Regions from separate parts of the Catellatospora chokoriensis genome, predicted to be linked through region 1. Evidence: predicted binding sites of a transcription regulator. Region 1 holds the regulator's gene; the other holds the start of a gene.

Region 1 (7,611 bases):
GCCTGTTCGAACACGGCGTCGGTGACCGACCGGTTCTTCTGGTCGATGGCGTTGAGGTCCGGCGCGTCGACGATCGCGACGTGCGAGGGCAGGGCGGGGGCGGCGATCGGGTGCAGTCCGGCGACGTGGGTCGCCGCGACGCTGCGCGGGTGGCAGGTCAGCACGGGCTTGCGGGTGGTCGGGCGCAGGATGCCGGTGGCGCTGACGGGTGACCGGACCAGGCTGTTGACCAGCGTGGACTTGCCCGCGCCGGTCGGCCCGCCGACCACCGCGAGCAGAGGGCCGGTCCGCGCCGCGCCCTCCTCGGTTACTCGTTGGTCATACACAGGGGAAGCGTAAGCGGAAATGGGACAACTCACTAGGACACCGTCAAACTTGAGTGTGACCGACTCAACCTTCCGCTTGACACTTCGCGGTCTCATGTCACTATTGAGCCGTCCGGACTCAACTTGAATCTGCGGCAACCTTGATCTTGGAGGAACACGAAAATGGCACGTGCGGTCGGCATCGACCTGGGTACGACCAACTCCTGTATGGCCGTGCTCGAGGGTGGCGAACCCACCGTCATCGCGAACGCCGAGGGCTCCCGCACGACGCCCTCGATCGTGGCGTTCGCCAAGAACGGTGAGGTGCTCGTCGGTGAGGTGGCCAAGCGCCAGGCGGTGACGAACCCCGACCGGACCATCCGGTCCGTGAAGCGTGAGGTCGGCACCAACTGGACCGTCGACATCGACGGAAAGAAGTACACGCCGCAGGAGATCTCCGCACGTGTGCTGCAGAAGCTCAAGCGCGACGCCGAGGCCTACCTCGGCGAGACCGTGACCGACGTCGTGATCACCGTCCCGGCGTACTTCAACGACGCGCAGCGCACCGCGACGAAGGAGGCCGGTGAGATCGCCGGCTTCAACGTGCTGCGCATCGTCAACGAGCCCACCGCCGCCGCGCTGGCGTACGGGCTCGACAAGGGCTCCAAGGAGCAGACCGTCCTGGTCTTCGACCTCGGCGGCGGCACGTTCGACGTCTCGCTGCTGGAGCTGGCCGAGGGCGTCGTCGAGGTCAAGTCGACCTCCGGCGACAACCACCTCGGTGGCGACGACTGGGACGAGCGCATCATCGAGCACCTGGTGAAGACCTTCCGCGGCCAGTACGGCGTGGACCTGGGCGCCGACAAGATGGCCATGCAGCGCCTCAAGGAGGCCGCCGAGAAGGCCAAGATCGAGCTGTCGGCCGCCAACACCACCGGCATCAACCTGCCGTACATCACGGCCGGCGCCGAGGGCCCGCTGCACCTGGACGTCACGCTCACCCGGGCCGAGTTCCAGCGGATGACCCAGGACCTGCTGGACCGCTGCAAGGCGCCGTTCGAGCAGGCGATCAAGGACGCGGGCGTGAAGCTGTCCGACGTCGAGCACGTCATCCTGGTCGGCGGCTCCACCCGCATGCCCGCGGTGACCGAGCTGGTCAAGCAGCTCACCGGCAAGGAGCCCAACAAGGGCGTCAACCCGGACGAGGTCGTCGCCGTCGGCGCCGCGCTGCAGGCCGGCGTGCTCAAGGGTGAGGTCAAGGACGTCCTGCTGCTGGACGTGACCCCGCTGAGCCTGGGCATCGAGACCAAGGGCGGCATCATGCACCGCCTGGTGGAGCGCAACACCACCATCCCGACCAAGCGCTCCGAGGTCTACACCACCGCGGACGACAACCAGCCCTCCGTGCTCATCCAGGTCTTCCAGGGCGAGCGCGAGATGGCGGCGTACAACAAGAAGCTCGGCACCTTCGAGCTGACCGGCATCGCGCCGGCCCCGCGCGGCGTGCCGAAGATCGAGGTCACCTTCGACATCGACGCCAACGGCATCGTGCACGTCTCGGCGAAGGACCTCGGCACCGGCAAGGAGCAGTCGATGACGATCACCGGCGGCTCGTCGCTGCCGAAGGACGACATCGAGCGCATGCGCCGCGACGCCGAGGAGCACGCCGACGAGGACCGCCGCCGCCGCGAGGAGGCCGAGACCCGCAACGTGGCCGAGGCGCTGCAGTGGCAGACCGAGAAGTTCCTGGCCGAGAGCGGCGACAAGCTGCCCGCCGACGCCAAGGAGAACATCAACGACGCGCTGAGCGAGCTGCGCAGCGCACTGGCGGGCACCGACCTGGAGAAGATCAAGTCGGCGCACGAGAAGCTCGCCCAGGTCTCCCAGGCGGCCGGCTCCGCGCTGTACGGCCAGGCCGACAGCCAGGCCGCGGCCGGTGCGGGCCAGCAGCAGGGCCCGGCGGCCGGTGGTCGCGCGGACGACGACGTCGTGGATGCGGAGATCATCGACGACGAGGGCAAGAAGTGACCGGAGCAGCACAGGGTGCCTCGCCGGCGGAGGAGCAGTCTCCCGCCGGCGAGCGCATCGTGATCAAGAACAAGCGGAAGATCAGCCCGAGCGGAGCGACCATGTCCGAGCAGCCGGCGACGCCGGCCGCCCCGGCGGCCGACACCGAGCCCGCTCCGGCGCAGGAGACCCCTGCCCCGGAGAGCACCGAGCAGAATCCGACCGCGGACGTCACCGACCAGGCCGCCGGGGAGCAGGACACCGTCGAGGTGCCGGTCGCCCCGCAGCCCGAGGCGGCGGCCGAGGCCGGGCCGGACGCCGCCGAGGCGGTGGAGGGCGAGGTCGTGGAGGCCGAGCCGGTCACCGCGACGGCCGCGCCCGCGGCCGAGGCGGCGCCCGCGGCGCTGGGCGCGGAACTCGCGCAGCTGCGCTCCGCGCTCGAGGAGCGCACCGCGGACCTGCAGCGGGTGACCGCCGAGTACGCCAACTACCGCAAGCGGGTGGAGCGCGACCGCACGGTCTCCGCCGAGCTCGCCACCGGCCAGGTGCTGTCGGCGCTGCTGCCGGTGCTGGACGACCTCGACCGGGCGCGTGAGCACGGCGACCTGAGCGGGCCGTTCGGCGCGGTGGCCGAGCAGATCGGCGCGGTGGTGGCGAAGTTCGGCCTGACCGCGTTCGGCGAGAAGGGTGACACCTTCGACCCGAACCGGCACGAGGCGGTGGCGCACCTGCCGTCCGCCGACGTGACCGAGCCGACGTGCATCGACGTGATGCGCCGCGGTTACCTGCTGGGCGAGCGCCTGCTGCGCCCCGCCATGGTGGCTGTCGCCGCACCGGAATGACACCATGACCGGGGCTCCCTCCCCCGCCCGATCCCGGGCGCGGGGAGGGAGCTTCGATCACGACAGGGGGAGGGGGACGGATGAGCTCGAAAGACTGGCTGGAGAAGGATTTCTACGCCGTGCTCGGAGTGGCCAAGGACGCCACGTCCAGCGAGATCAAGAAGGCGTACCGCAGGCTCGCTCGTGAGCTGCATCCGGACCACAACCCCGGCAACACCGCCGCGGAGGAACGGTTCAAGGCGGTGTCCGAGGCGTACGACGTGCTGTCGGACGAGAACCGGCGGCGTGAGTACGACGAGATGCGCTCGCTGTTCGAGGCCGGCGCGTTTCGGCGCAGCGCCCGCGGCGCGGGCGGCCAGCACTTCGACGTGAACGACCTGTTCGGCCAGGGCGGCGGGCGGCAAGGTCCGGACCAGCGGTTCGGCGGCGCGAGCTTTTCCGACCTGTTCGGCTCGATCTTCTCCGGCGGGGCCGGCACCGGGGCTCCGGCCCGTCCGGCCCGCGGCCGCGACGTCGAGGCCGAGATCTTCCTGGACTTCGCCGACGCGGTGCAGGGCACCACCCAGCCGCTGACGCTGCGCACGCTGGGCGTGTGCGACACCTGCCACGGCGACGGGGCCAAGCCGGGCACCCGCCCGCGGGCCTGCCCGCACTGCCAGGGCACCGGCGTGGTCAACCGCAACCAGGGCGCGTTCGGCTTCTCCGAGGCCTGCCGCGACTGCCAGGGTGTGGGCACGGTCGTCGACCAGAAGTGCCCGGAGTGCCACGGCACCGGCGGGGTGACCAAGACCCGCACGCTGACCGTACGCATCCCGGCGGGCGTCTCCGACGGGCAGCGCATCCGGCTGGCCGGGCGCGGCGAGCCGGGCGAGCGCGGTGGCGCCCCCGGCGACCTCTACATCCGCGCGATCGTGCGCCCGGACGCGATGTTCGGCCGCAACGGCGACGATCTGACCGTCACCGTTCCGGTCACCTTCGCCGAGTCGGTGCTCGGCGCGGAGGTCCGGGTGCCCACTTTGGACGGCATGATGAAGGTCAAGGTGCCGGCCGGCACGCCCAGTGGGCGGCTGCTGCGGGTGCGCGGCAAGGGTGTGCCCAAACGTGATGGCCACAGCGGGGATCTGCTGGTTACCGTGGAGATAGTGGTGCCGCAGCAGCTCTCCGAGGAAGCCCGGGAGGCGTTGGCGCGCTTCACCGAGCTGGCCCCGCCGGTGCGGCGGGACCACCTGGAACGGAGGTGATCCACAGTGGATGAACAGGCGAAGGTGCTGCTCATCTCGGTGGCCGCGCAGCTTGCCGGCATGCACCCGCAGACGTTGCGGCAGTACGACCGGATGGGTCTGGTCGAGCCGGGCCGCTCCGCGGGCGGCGGCCGCCGCTACAGCCTGCGCGACGTGGAACTGCTGCGCGAGATCCAGCGGCTGAGCCAGGAGGAGGGCGTCAGCCTGGCCGGCGTCAAGCGGATCATCGACCTGGAGCGCCTGGTGCTGGAGTTGCGTGAGCGGCTGGAGCAGGCTCAGCAGCAGCTCGCGTATGCCGAGCGGCGGCTGGCGCAGCTGGAGACCATCTCCGCGTTCCCGCGCACCGATCTGCTGCCGAGCACGCGCACGTCGACGGCGCTGGTCGTGTGGCGGCCGCGTTCAGCCGAAGCCTGAGCTCGCAAGGTCGCCGGCCGGTATCCTCGATACGGGAACAGTCCGAATTGTCGGACTGGCCCGGAGGGGGATTAAATGGGCATGTTGGACAAGGCCAAGGACGCCCTCGGCATCGACGACAAGGCGGACCAGGCCTCGGACAAGGCCAAGCAGATGCAGGACAAGGCCAAGAAGGCCGTCGACCAGGCCGGCGACGCGGTCGACAGCAAGACCGGCGGCAAGTATGCCGGTCACGTCGACAAGGCCCAGGACATGGCTAAAGACGCGATCGACAAGATGGACAAGAAATAGTCGTATCGCGCCACGGCTCCCCGCGGTCAGGTGCCGCGGGGAGCCGTGTGTGCGTAGCCGAGGGCGGTTGCCGGCCGCTCGACGTCATGCGGAGCGAACGCGGAGCATGACGTCGATTAAGGCCGCAGAGCCGTCGGTGAATGTTCCAGTCAAGGCCGCAGAGCCATCGGCTATTGAAGTCTGCGCGAGTGGCGGACGAGGCCGCCTTCGCACCAGTCGTGGTAGTCGAAGAGTTGCGGGCGGGCCAGCAGCACGCGGGTGTTGTGGGCCCAGATCGCCATCTGCTCGTCGCCCTCCTCCTCGGCCTCCTCGACCATCTTGCGCAGCTTGCGCCGAGGGTGGGCCTTGAAGCCGGTGCGGATCGCGTCGGCGGCGTAGATGTAGAGGCAGTGCATGGTGAAGCGGCGGGCCGGACAACTGGTGTCCATCGCCAGGTCGAACAGGGTCCCGATGAGCCGGTCACCGGAGACGAGCAGGTCCCAGTCCGGCGGCATGGCGGTGAGCGGCACGGAGTTCGGCGCGTACGCCCAGGTGCGCAACTCGTTGGGGGTGGGGTCGACCGGGTTGGCGAATCCTCGGAACACCGCCGGGGGAGCGCTCATCGTTATCTCCTCCGCTGTGATGACGCGGGATTTGTGGAAGACGCGGCCAAAGTCAGCGGCGCTGCTGCCGCGACACGCTAGCGTGCTCTCCCAGGTCAAGGGAAGGTCAAGGCAAGGACTTTCATCAACCTGTTACGCATTGCGACCAACCCCGCACGCCCGCTGGGCGTCAGGGGAGGGTGACGGCGGGCCATCGACGGCCGCACCCCCCGTCCACGGGAACCGGGCCGCCGGCTCAGGGCTCGACCGGGTATGACTTCCACCAGCGTGAATCGGTTCGCGGGCCGGCTACGGCCGCTGCTCGTCCTGACGCTCGGGCTCGCGCTGACCGCGGCCTGCACCCCGCGCGGCGAGGCGCCCTCCGCCGCGCTGCCCGGCGCGACCGGGTCCCCACCCGCCCGGGCCGAGGTGACCGAGCGCTCGGCCGACGTCGGCGTGCCACCGGACTACCGGCCGTTCGTCGAGTTCGCCGATGCCCGCCACGGCTACGCCGTCTTCACCGACTGCCCCGGCAGCGGGCCCTGCCGGGGCCGCCTGTTCGCGACCGCGGACGCCGGAGCCACCTGGCAGGCCCGCCCGATGCCGCTGGCCGAGGACAAGAGCATCCAGCTGTACGTGGTCGGCCCGCAGCAGATGATGATCTGGGGCGAGGTGGCCGACGGTTACCACCTGTCCCGCGACGGCGGCCTGACCTTCACCTTCAGCCGCACGGTCCCGGCCGACTACCACGCCGCCACCGGCGTCCGCTACGGCGTGGACTTCGCCGCGGACGAGCCGGTGCTGCGCGACTGGCGGACGGGCGAGCCGGTGCCGCTGCCCGACGGTTATCAGAGCGCGGGCGCGGTCGCCACGCCCGACGGCGCGATCTGGCTGACCAGATTCGAGCCGACGAGGGAGACCGCCCGCAGCGTCGACGGCGGGCGCACCTGGCAGCGGCTGGCCGTGCCGGAGCAGCCCGGTCGCAAGCTGTGGATGCTGTCCGTGCGGGTCTCCCCCACCGGTGACGCGTGGCTCGTCGGCGAGCAGGACATGATGTCCGCCGGTGGCGGGACCTCGCTGCAGCGCGGCTCGGTGCTCAAGGCCACCGGCCTGCCGCTGATCTGGCAGCTGGTGGACGGCGCCTGGCGGGCCCGCCCGATCGAGGGCCTGCGGGAGCGGCCGAACCAGATGTATTCGGTGGCCCCGGCCGGCGACGGGCTGCTGGCCATCGCCGGGCCGGACGCCGTCGGTTACCTCGCCGACCGCTACGTCGAGATTCCCGGCACGCCGCGGCTGGGCTGGGTCACCGAGCTGGCCGACGGCACGCTGTTCGCCCAGCAGGACGCGCCGGGCGAGTTCTATCTGGGCACCGGCCACGGCTGGCAGCGCACCTGGGCGAAGGTCACACTGCGGTAGCCGCCGGCGCGACCCTCCAGACTGGCCCGAATAAGTTGAGTGCAGTAGGCTCAACTTTGGTTCGGAGACCATCAGCCGAGGGAGCGTATGGACACTCAGCGTCTGACCACGAAGAGCCGCGAGGTCATCACGGAAGCGGCCGCGACGGCGCAGCAGCGGGGCCACGCCACGGTCGAGACGTGGCACCTGCTGCTGACCCTGCTCGACACCGGCGGGTCCACCGCCGCCGGGCTGCTGCGCGCCGTCGGCGCGAACCCCGCCGACGTACGCCGGGCCGCCGCGCGCGCGGTCGAGCAGCTGCCGTCGGCCCGCGGGTCGAGCGTGGCCGAGCCGAGCCTGTCCCGGGAGCTGGTCAACGCGATCAACGCCGCCGAGCAGATCGCCCGCCCGATCGGCGACGAGTACGTCTCCACCGAGCACCTGCTGGCCGGCCTCGCCCGGGTCGGCGGCGCGGTCGGCAAGGCCCTCAAGCAGGCCGGTGCGACCGAGGAGGCCCTGGTCGCCGCGTTCCCGC
Region 2 (7,611 bases), on a different contig from region 1:
CCGCAGGTATTCCGGTCGCCGGACCAGCGCCGTCTCGCGATCCGCTGACCCCTGCTGCGCCAAGTCCGACATGTCACCACGCTAGGCGTTTCCGCCTCAGGATCTCGCGTAGACGGCGGATGACACCTCCAGCGCGTGCCGGTCCCAGGCGGCGAGCTCGGCGGCGGCCTCGTAGGTGCACTGCAGGAACGCCATCAGGGTCGCGTCCGGGTCGTCGGCGGTGCGCACGACCTCGTACGGCAGCAGGAACTCGCCCAGTTCCATGTCGTACACGGCCTGCTCGGGCAAGACCGGCCAGGCCTGGAAGCCGGGCGGCTCGGGATAGGCGTACGAGTAGAAGGCACCCTCCGCGCCGCCACCGGGCCAGAATCCGCAGCTGCTCACCTCGTGGTCGTAGGCCAGCCGGCTGACCCGGTCGGGGCAGTTGGGCACCCCGCCCGGATGCGGCGGCGCCTCCTCCCCGGAGAACCGGGTCACCGCGAGGTCCAGCGCGCCCCAGAACAGGTGCACCGGGCTGACCTTGCCCTGGAACCGCGCCCGGAACGCGGTGAACACCCGGTGCATCTGCACCGTCGCGAGCCAGAACCGGTGCGCGTACACCGGGTCGTAGGAGCAGTGCTGCTCGTCCTGCGCGAACGGGATCGCCACCGGCAGCTCCACCGGCCGGGCCATGATGTCGACGGGCATGCCGAGCGAGTCCAGCGCCTGCATGACGGCCGCGTAGAAGTCGGCGACGCTGCGCGGGCGCAGCTCCACCTCGCGGCTGTCGCCGCCGGTCGTGTGCAGGTCGAGCACATGCCGCTGGAAGTCGAACGTGATCTCCAGCCCGGCCGAGCCGTACGGCATCAGCGACGTGGTGAAGCCGCGCACGTCGATGTAGAGCGGCACCTGCCACCACTGGTTGATCATCGGCTCCAGTGCCAGCCGCACCTTGCCCACCACCTGGGTCCACAGGTGCAGCGTGTCCCGTGTGTCCGACCACTCCGCCAGCGTCAAAGCCGGCCAGACGCCCTTGCTGGTCATGTTCCCAGCATGCCGGAGCGGGTGCGGGCGCGGCGGCCGTTCGGCCGGGTCGGCGGCGATACGGTCGGACGATGGCGAAGGCGGCGGGCGGGTTCCTGCGGTGGGTGGAGCTGGACGACGACGGGGTGGACGCGGCGGCGTACCCGTTCGCGCTGCCGGTGGTGGCCGGGCTGCGCAAGGCCGGTCGGCTGGAGCTGGACCCGAAGGTGACGTTCCTGGTCGGTGACAACGGCACCGGCAAGTCGACCCTGGTCGAGGCGATCGCCGTGGCGGCCGGGTTCAACCCCGAGGGCGGCTCGCAGAACTTCGACTTCGCGACGCGGGCCAGCGAGTCCGTGCTCGGCGAGCATCTGACGCTGGTCCGCGGGCTGCGCAAGCCGCGCACCGGGTTCTTCCTGCGGGCGGAGTCGTTCTACAACGTCGCCACCGAGATCGAGCGCCTGCAGGTGCAGGGCTCCTACGGCGGGCACAGCCTGCACGAGCGCTCGCACGGCGAGTCGTTCCTGGACCTGGTCACCCACCGGTTCGGGCCGCAGGGGCTGTACCTGCTCGACGAACCGGAGGCCGCGCTGTCGGTGTACGGCTGCCTGGCCGTCATCGCGCGCATCCAGGAGCTGACGGCGCAGGGCTCGCAGTTCGTGATCGCGACCCACTCGCCGATCCTGCTGGCCGTGCCCGGGGCGCGCATCCTGCAGCTCGACGCCGGCGGCGGGATCACGCAGGTCGGCTTCGACGAGGCCGAGCCGGTGTCACTGACCCGCTCGTTCCTCGCCGAGCCGCAGCTCTACCTGCACCACCTGCTGTCCGGGCCGGACGCCTAACCGCCGAGCCGGAACACGTTGATGCGGCTCAGCTGCGCGTCGATGAAGGTCAGCGCGCTGCCCGCGTCGTAGGTGGCGACCAGGACCAGCTCCTTGGCGGGCAGGAAGTCCCGGCCCGGGTCGCCGACGTACACCGACGCGCCCCGGTCGGCCGCCCGCCGCAGGAACGGCAGCACCCGCTCGGCCATCTCGTCGCTGTAGAAGACGTCCCCGGCCAGCACCAGGTCGGCGTCGCCGCCGTCGCCGTCGAGCAGGTCGCCCTGTCGGCCTGTCACGGTCACCCCGTTGGCCCGCGCGTTGAGCGCGACCGCGGCGATGGCGTACGGGTCGATGTCGTTGGCGGTGACCGTGGCCGCGCCGGCCAGCCCGGCCGCGATCCCGGCCAGGCCGGAGCCCGCGGCGAGGTCGAGCACCCGGCGCCCGTGCGCCACCTCGGGGTGGTCCAGCACGTAGCGCGCCACGGCCTGCCCGCCGGCCCAGGCCGAGGCCCAGAACGGGGTGGGCATGGAGCGGCCTGCCTCGGCTTCCATCCGGGCCCACCACACGATCGCGTCCACCGCGAGGTGGAGGCGGATCTCGGGGACGAGGGGCACCGGGGTCAGGCTGAGCCGGTCGAGTCCGTCGCTGTGCGCCGGTAACGTTTTGTCCTGAAGGTCATGCATTGCGTAATCAACGCGACCTGTCACTCGCCCAGCATGCCCGATCCGGCGCTCGATCGGTCGCAGAATCGCCCTGTTCGTCGGCAAAAGTCATCCTTCCCGTGCATGGCGCGCTAGGGTCAGCGGTTGTGGGGCAATGGCCGCGCCGCGCAGTGCGGTGCGGGGCAGTCGACGGCCCCGTGAGAGGGATTCATGGCAACCGGCACCGTCAAGTGGTTCAACGCTGAGAAGGGCTTCGGCTTCATCGAGCAGGACGGCGGGGGTGCGGACGTTTTCGTCCACTACTCCGCCATCTCCGGTGGCGGATACCGCGAGCTCCAGGAGGGCCAGCAGGTCGAGTTCGAGGTCACCCAGGGCCAGAAGGGCCCGCAGGCGGCCAACGTCCACCCGCTCTGATCAGTGCAGCAAAGGGCGTCCCCGTCACCGTACAGGTGACGGGGACGCCCTTCCCGTTCGCCCCCGAGCGTCAGGCTCCGGCCAGGGCCGGCTCCGCCGGAGTGGCCGTGTCGCCACCGGCCAGCGCCACGCCGTCGGCGGGCTCGACCGGCCGCAGGGCCAGCGCCAGCACGTCGGCGACATCCGACAGCACGTGGATCGTCAGACCCTCGCGCACGTCGGCCGGCACGTCGTCCAGATCCGGCTCGTTGCGGGCCGGGATGATCACCTCGGTGAGGCCCGCCCGGTGCGCCGCCAGCAGCTTCTGCTTGACGCCGCCGATGGGCAGCACCCGCCCGTTCAGCGTGACCTCGCCGGTCATGCCGAACTCCGGCCGGACCGGACGTCCGGACGCGAGCGACGCCAGGGCGGTGACCATGGTGATACCGGCACTCGGGCCGTCCTTGGGCACCGCGCCCGCGGGCACGTGCAGGTGGATCCGCCGCCCGGCCAGCGCGTTGGGGTCCAGCCCCAGCTTGCGGCCGTGCGAGCGCAGGTACGACAGCGCGATGTGCGCCGACTCCTTCATCACGTCGCCGAGCTGGCCGGTCAGGGTCAGCCCCGGCTCACCGTCCATCGAGGTCGCCTCGATGAACAGCACGTCGCCGCCGGCACCGGTGACCGCGAGTCCGGTCGCGACACCCGGTGTCGCCGTACGCTCCGCCGACTCCGGCGTGAACCGGGGACGGCCCAGGAACTCCTTGAGGTTGCCGTCGTCGACCTGCACCTGCCCGCTGTCGCCCGCCTGCTTGACGGCGACCTTGCGCAGGATGCGGGCCAGGGCGCGCTCCAGCTGGCGCACGCCCGCCTCGCGGGTGTGCTCGGCGGCGATCGCGCCCAGCGCGCCGTCGCTGATGGACACCTCGTCGGCGGTCAGGCCGGCCCGGTCGAGCTGCCGCGGCAGCAGGTGGTCCCGGGCGATGGCGACCTTCTCCTGCTCGGTGTAGCCGTCCAGGGTGACCAGCTCCATCCGGTCCAGCAGCGGTCCGGGGATGGTCTCCACCACGTTCGCGGTGGCCAGGAACAGCACGTCGGACAGGTCGAGGTCGACCTCGAGGTAGTGGTCGCGGAAGGTGTGGTTCTGCGCCGGGTCGAGGACCTCGAGCAGGGCCGCGGCCGGGTCGCCGGCGTACCCCGCGGAGATCTTGTCGACCTCGTCCAGCAGCACCACCGGGTTCATCGAACCCGCCTCACGCAGCGCCCGGACCAGGCGGCCCGGCAGCGCGCCGACGTAGGTGCGCCGGTGACCGCGGATCTCCGCCTCGTCGCGCACGCCGCCCAGCGAGACGCGGACGAACTTGCGGCCGAGCGCCCGCGCGACCGACTCGCCGAGGCTGGTCTTGCCCACCCCGGGCGGACCGGCCAGGGCCAGCACCGCGCCGGAGCCACGGCCGCCCACGACCTCCAGGTTGCGGGCCGCGCGGCGGTTGCGCACCGCCAGGTACTCCAGGATGCGTTCCTTGACGTCGTCGAGGCCCGCGTGGTCGGCGTCCAGCACCGCCCGCGCTGCGGCGAGGTCGGTGTTGTCGTCGGTGCGCACGTTCCACGGCATCTCCAGCACCGTGTCCAGCCAGGTGCGGATCCAGCTCGTCTCGGGCGAGGCGTCGCTGGCGCGCTCCAGCTTGCCGACCTCGCGCAGCGCGGCCTCCCGGACCTTCTCCGGCAGGTCGGCGGCCTCCACGCGGGACCGGTAGTCGGCCGTGCCCTCGGGCTCGTCCTCACCCAGCTCCTTGCGGATCGCGGCCAGCTGCTGGCGCAGCAGGAACTCGCGCTGGGACTTCTCCAGCCCCTCCCGCACCTCGCTGTTGATCTTCTCGGAGACCTCCTGCTCGGCCGCGTGCTCGCGCGCCCAGCCGACCAGCAGCTCCAGCCGCGCCGTCACGTCCGGCGAGCCGAGCAGCTCCACCTTCTGCGCCAGCGTCAGCCACGGGGCGTAGCCGGCCGAGTCGGCCAGCTCGCCCAGGTCGGTCATCCGCTCCACGGCGTCGACGACCTGCCACGCGCCGCGCTGCTGCAGCTCGGCGACGACCAGGGCCTTGTACTCGCGGGCCAGCTCCTTGGCCTTGCCGGCCGGTTCCGGCTCGGTGACCAGGGTCGCCTCGACCCACAGCGCCGCGCCCGGTCCGGGCACGCCGGAGCCGATGCGGGCACGGGTCACGCCGCGCAGCACGGCGGCACGCTCCCCGCTGGGGAGGCGGCCGACCTTCTCGATCACCGCGGTCACGCCGTACGAGCCGTACTCGCCGTCCAGGCGCGGCACGGCCAGCACGGTCTTGTCACCGGAGGCCCGTGCCGCGTCGATCGCGGCCTGGGTGTCCGGCTGGAGCGCCACCGCCACCACGTTGCCGGGCAGCAGAACAGCGTCGTCCAGGGGGAGGACGGGAAGTGTGGTCATCGTCGACACCTGCCATTCTGAACTTGAGTCTTACCCACTCAAGTCCAGGACGACCTTGGTTGTTCCCTCAACCAACCCGTGTGACCCACGCCACTGCCCTGCCGCGCCGTTCGCTCAAGATCGTCCGACTTGCCTGGCCATCGTGCGTATCTTGAAGCGCCTTTCGCACAGGTGCCTGGCAAGTCGGACGATCAACGCCGGCGCGGCGGACAGGGCTGCGTGCCCCCGGCCGGAGCGCGGTCTCGACTTCGCCAACTCCGGGACGCGGGTCAGCAATTCCCGCGCGGGATGTACAGCGGGCGGTCGGTCTCCTCGGCGGCGTGGGTGGATGCCGCCGCGCTGACGAGCGTGCCCTCCGCATGACTCGCCACGGCGGGCGACGGGACCACCGGCGCGGTGGCCTCGGGTGCCGAGTGGATCTCGGGACCGCCCTGGATCTCGGATACGGCCCGGACCTGGGACGCGGCGTGCGGCTCGGGATGTGCTTCGGCGTCGGTCGTGGGGCTGACCTCGGTGATCGTCTGAGTCCCGGCCACCGCGTCCGTCGCGGACGTGCTCGCAGCGGGGGAGGCGGTCGCTGCCATCGCACCGGCCGCGGCCATCATCGCGGCGAGCTCGTCGGCCTCGGAGTGCCCGGCGGGCTGGGCGGCGGCCAGTGCCGCACCGTACGCCTCGGCGCTCAGGATCCCGGTGGGCTTCGGCGCGAGCAGGCCGACGGCCAGGCCGGTGATCACGGGCATCACCGAGTACGAGGAGGCCACGTCGGTGAAGTACACGTCGAGCCCGATGTTGAACGCGCCGCCGAGGTAGAGGCCCAGGTCGCCGGCGGTGGTGACGGCGGCCCAGACGAGGCCGACGAGCACGCCCTCGGGGGCTGCCGCCATCGGGCGCTTGCGCAGGTAGCGGATGGCGAAGCCGAGCACCAGCGCCACCATCGTGGTCAGCTTGATCGACTCGTACAGGGCCTCGTGCTTGCCCTCGGCGGGCAGCAGGATCAGCGAGATGCCGACCATGCCGAGCCAAACTCCCAGCCCGTACCCGAGCACGCGCGACGACCTCATGGGCGATTCCTCCTCGAAAGCGGGGTTACTACCCTGCTAACCGCGCGGAGCGTGTCGAGGTCGCTACCACCGAGCCCGCCGCCAGCAGCGTCGCCGCGGCGAGTCCTCCCCACAGCGCGCCGGGACTGAGGGTGAGCAGCCACGTCAGCACCGCCGGGGCGAGCGCCATGCCGATGCCGGTGGACAGTTGGAAACGCGACAGTGCCCGGCCGAGCGACCGCTCCGGCGCATGGGCGATGACCAGGGCGGTGCTGCTGCCCGCGTACATGATCTCGCCGACGGTGAAGACGACCGCGACCGCGGCGATCGCGGCGGCACCGGGCGTGCCGCCGAGCGACCCCGCCCCCCAGAAGCCGAGGTACGAGGCGGCCAGGAGCACGCCGGAACCGGCCAGCACCCGGTGCCGCGGCACCCTGGCCAGCCGTACCACCAGCGCCACCTGCATCGTGATCACGAGCACGGTGTTGCCGACGAAGATGCCCGCCGACCATGCCGGCGACGCGTGCAGGCGGGTCACCAGCAGCACGGGCAGCGCCATCTCCAGCACCGAGAAGTTGGCCGCGTACGGCAGGTTCACCACCAGCAGCGGGCGCAGGAACGACAGGTCGTCCTTCGTGCCTGCGGACGTGTCCCGGTCGAGCGCCGCCGCCCGCAGGCGCATGCCCAGCGCCAGCACGCCCGAGGCGAGGTAGCCGAGCGCGCATGCGGTGGCGAGCCAGCGCAGCGCCGTAGTCCCGCCGCCCAGCGTCGCGGTGGCTGCCAGTGCGCCCACGCCGAGCGCGGCGTTGCGCAACGACCGGCCCGCGGCCAGCGCCGCATCGCGCTCGCGACCGACCGCGATCGTGGCCACCACCGCGGCGTGCGTCGCGGGCCACGCCTGGCTGCCCAGGCCCAGCAGCAGGGCTCCGATCGCGAACCCGGCCGGGGTGGGCGCCGCCACCAGTACGGCCGCGCCCGCCGCCCGCACGAGCAGCGTCGCCGCCACCGGCACGGAGCGCGCTCCGCGGTCCAGCCAGCGGCCGGCCGGCGGCAGCGTGGCCAGCCCTGCCAGCAGACCCAGGGTCACCGCCAGGCCCGCGCCGCCCGGGCTCAGGCCGACCACGGACATTCCGTAGAGCAGCAGGAACGGTCGCAGCATGCCGGCGCCGAGGGCGTCCACGACGAGCACCGCGGCGTATCGCGGCCCGCCGAGGCGGCGCAGCAAGGAGGACCGGACC

What was found. The regulator HspR, encoded in region 1, represses chaperone genes until heat shock. The targets are predictions, from matches to a motif close to TTGAGTNNNNNNNACTCAA.
Region 2: the regulator HspR is predicted to act here: its motif matches at 5,357-5,375, upstream of lon (endopeptidase La).

The regions. Positions count from the first base shown of each region.
Region 1 covers NZ_JAAOTI010000004.1:65,666-73,276, reverse strand. Annotated here, with positions in the region: gene HAV39_RS07520 (GTPase domain-containing protein) at 1-326, opposite strand, end outside; gene dnaK (molecular chaperone DnaK) at 489-2,333, shown strand; gene grpE (nucleotide exchange factor GrpE) at 2,330-3,154, shown strand; gene dnaJ (molecular chaperone DnaJ) at 3,235-4,395, shown strand; gene HAV39_RS07500 (heat shock protein transcriptional repressor HspR) at 4,402-4,809, shown strand; gene HAV39_RS07495 (antitoxin) at 4,885-5,100, shown strand; gene HAV39_RS07490 (hypothetical protein) at 5,271-5,702, opposite strand; gene HAV39_RS07485 (beta propeller repeat protein) at 5,970-7,097, shown strand; gene clpB (ATP-dependent chaperone ClpB) at 7,185-7,611, shown strand, end outside.
Region 2 covers NZ_JAAOTI010000011.1:112,583-120,193, reverse strand. Annotated here, with positions in the region: gene HAV39_RS18205 (chloride channel protein) at 1-72, opposite strand, end outside; gene HAV39_RS18200 (DUF5996 family protein) at 97-1,023, opposite strand; gene HAV39_RS18195 (AAA family ATPase) at 1,095-1,844, shown strand; gene HAV39_RS18190 (class I SAM-dependent methyltransferase) at 1,841-2,506, opposite strand; gene HAV39_RS18185 (cold-shock protein) at 2,696-2,899, shown strand; gene lon (endopeptidase La) at 2,970-5,333, opposite strand; gene HAV39_RS18175 (hypothetical protein) at 5,603-6,394, opposite strand; gene HAV39_RS18170 (MFS transporter) at 6,423-7,611, opposite strand, start outside.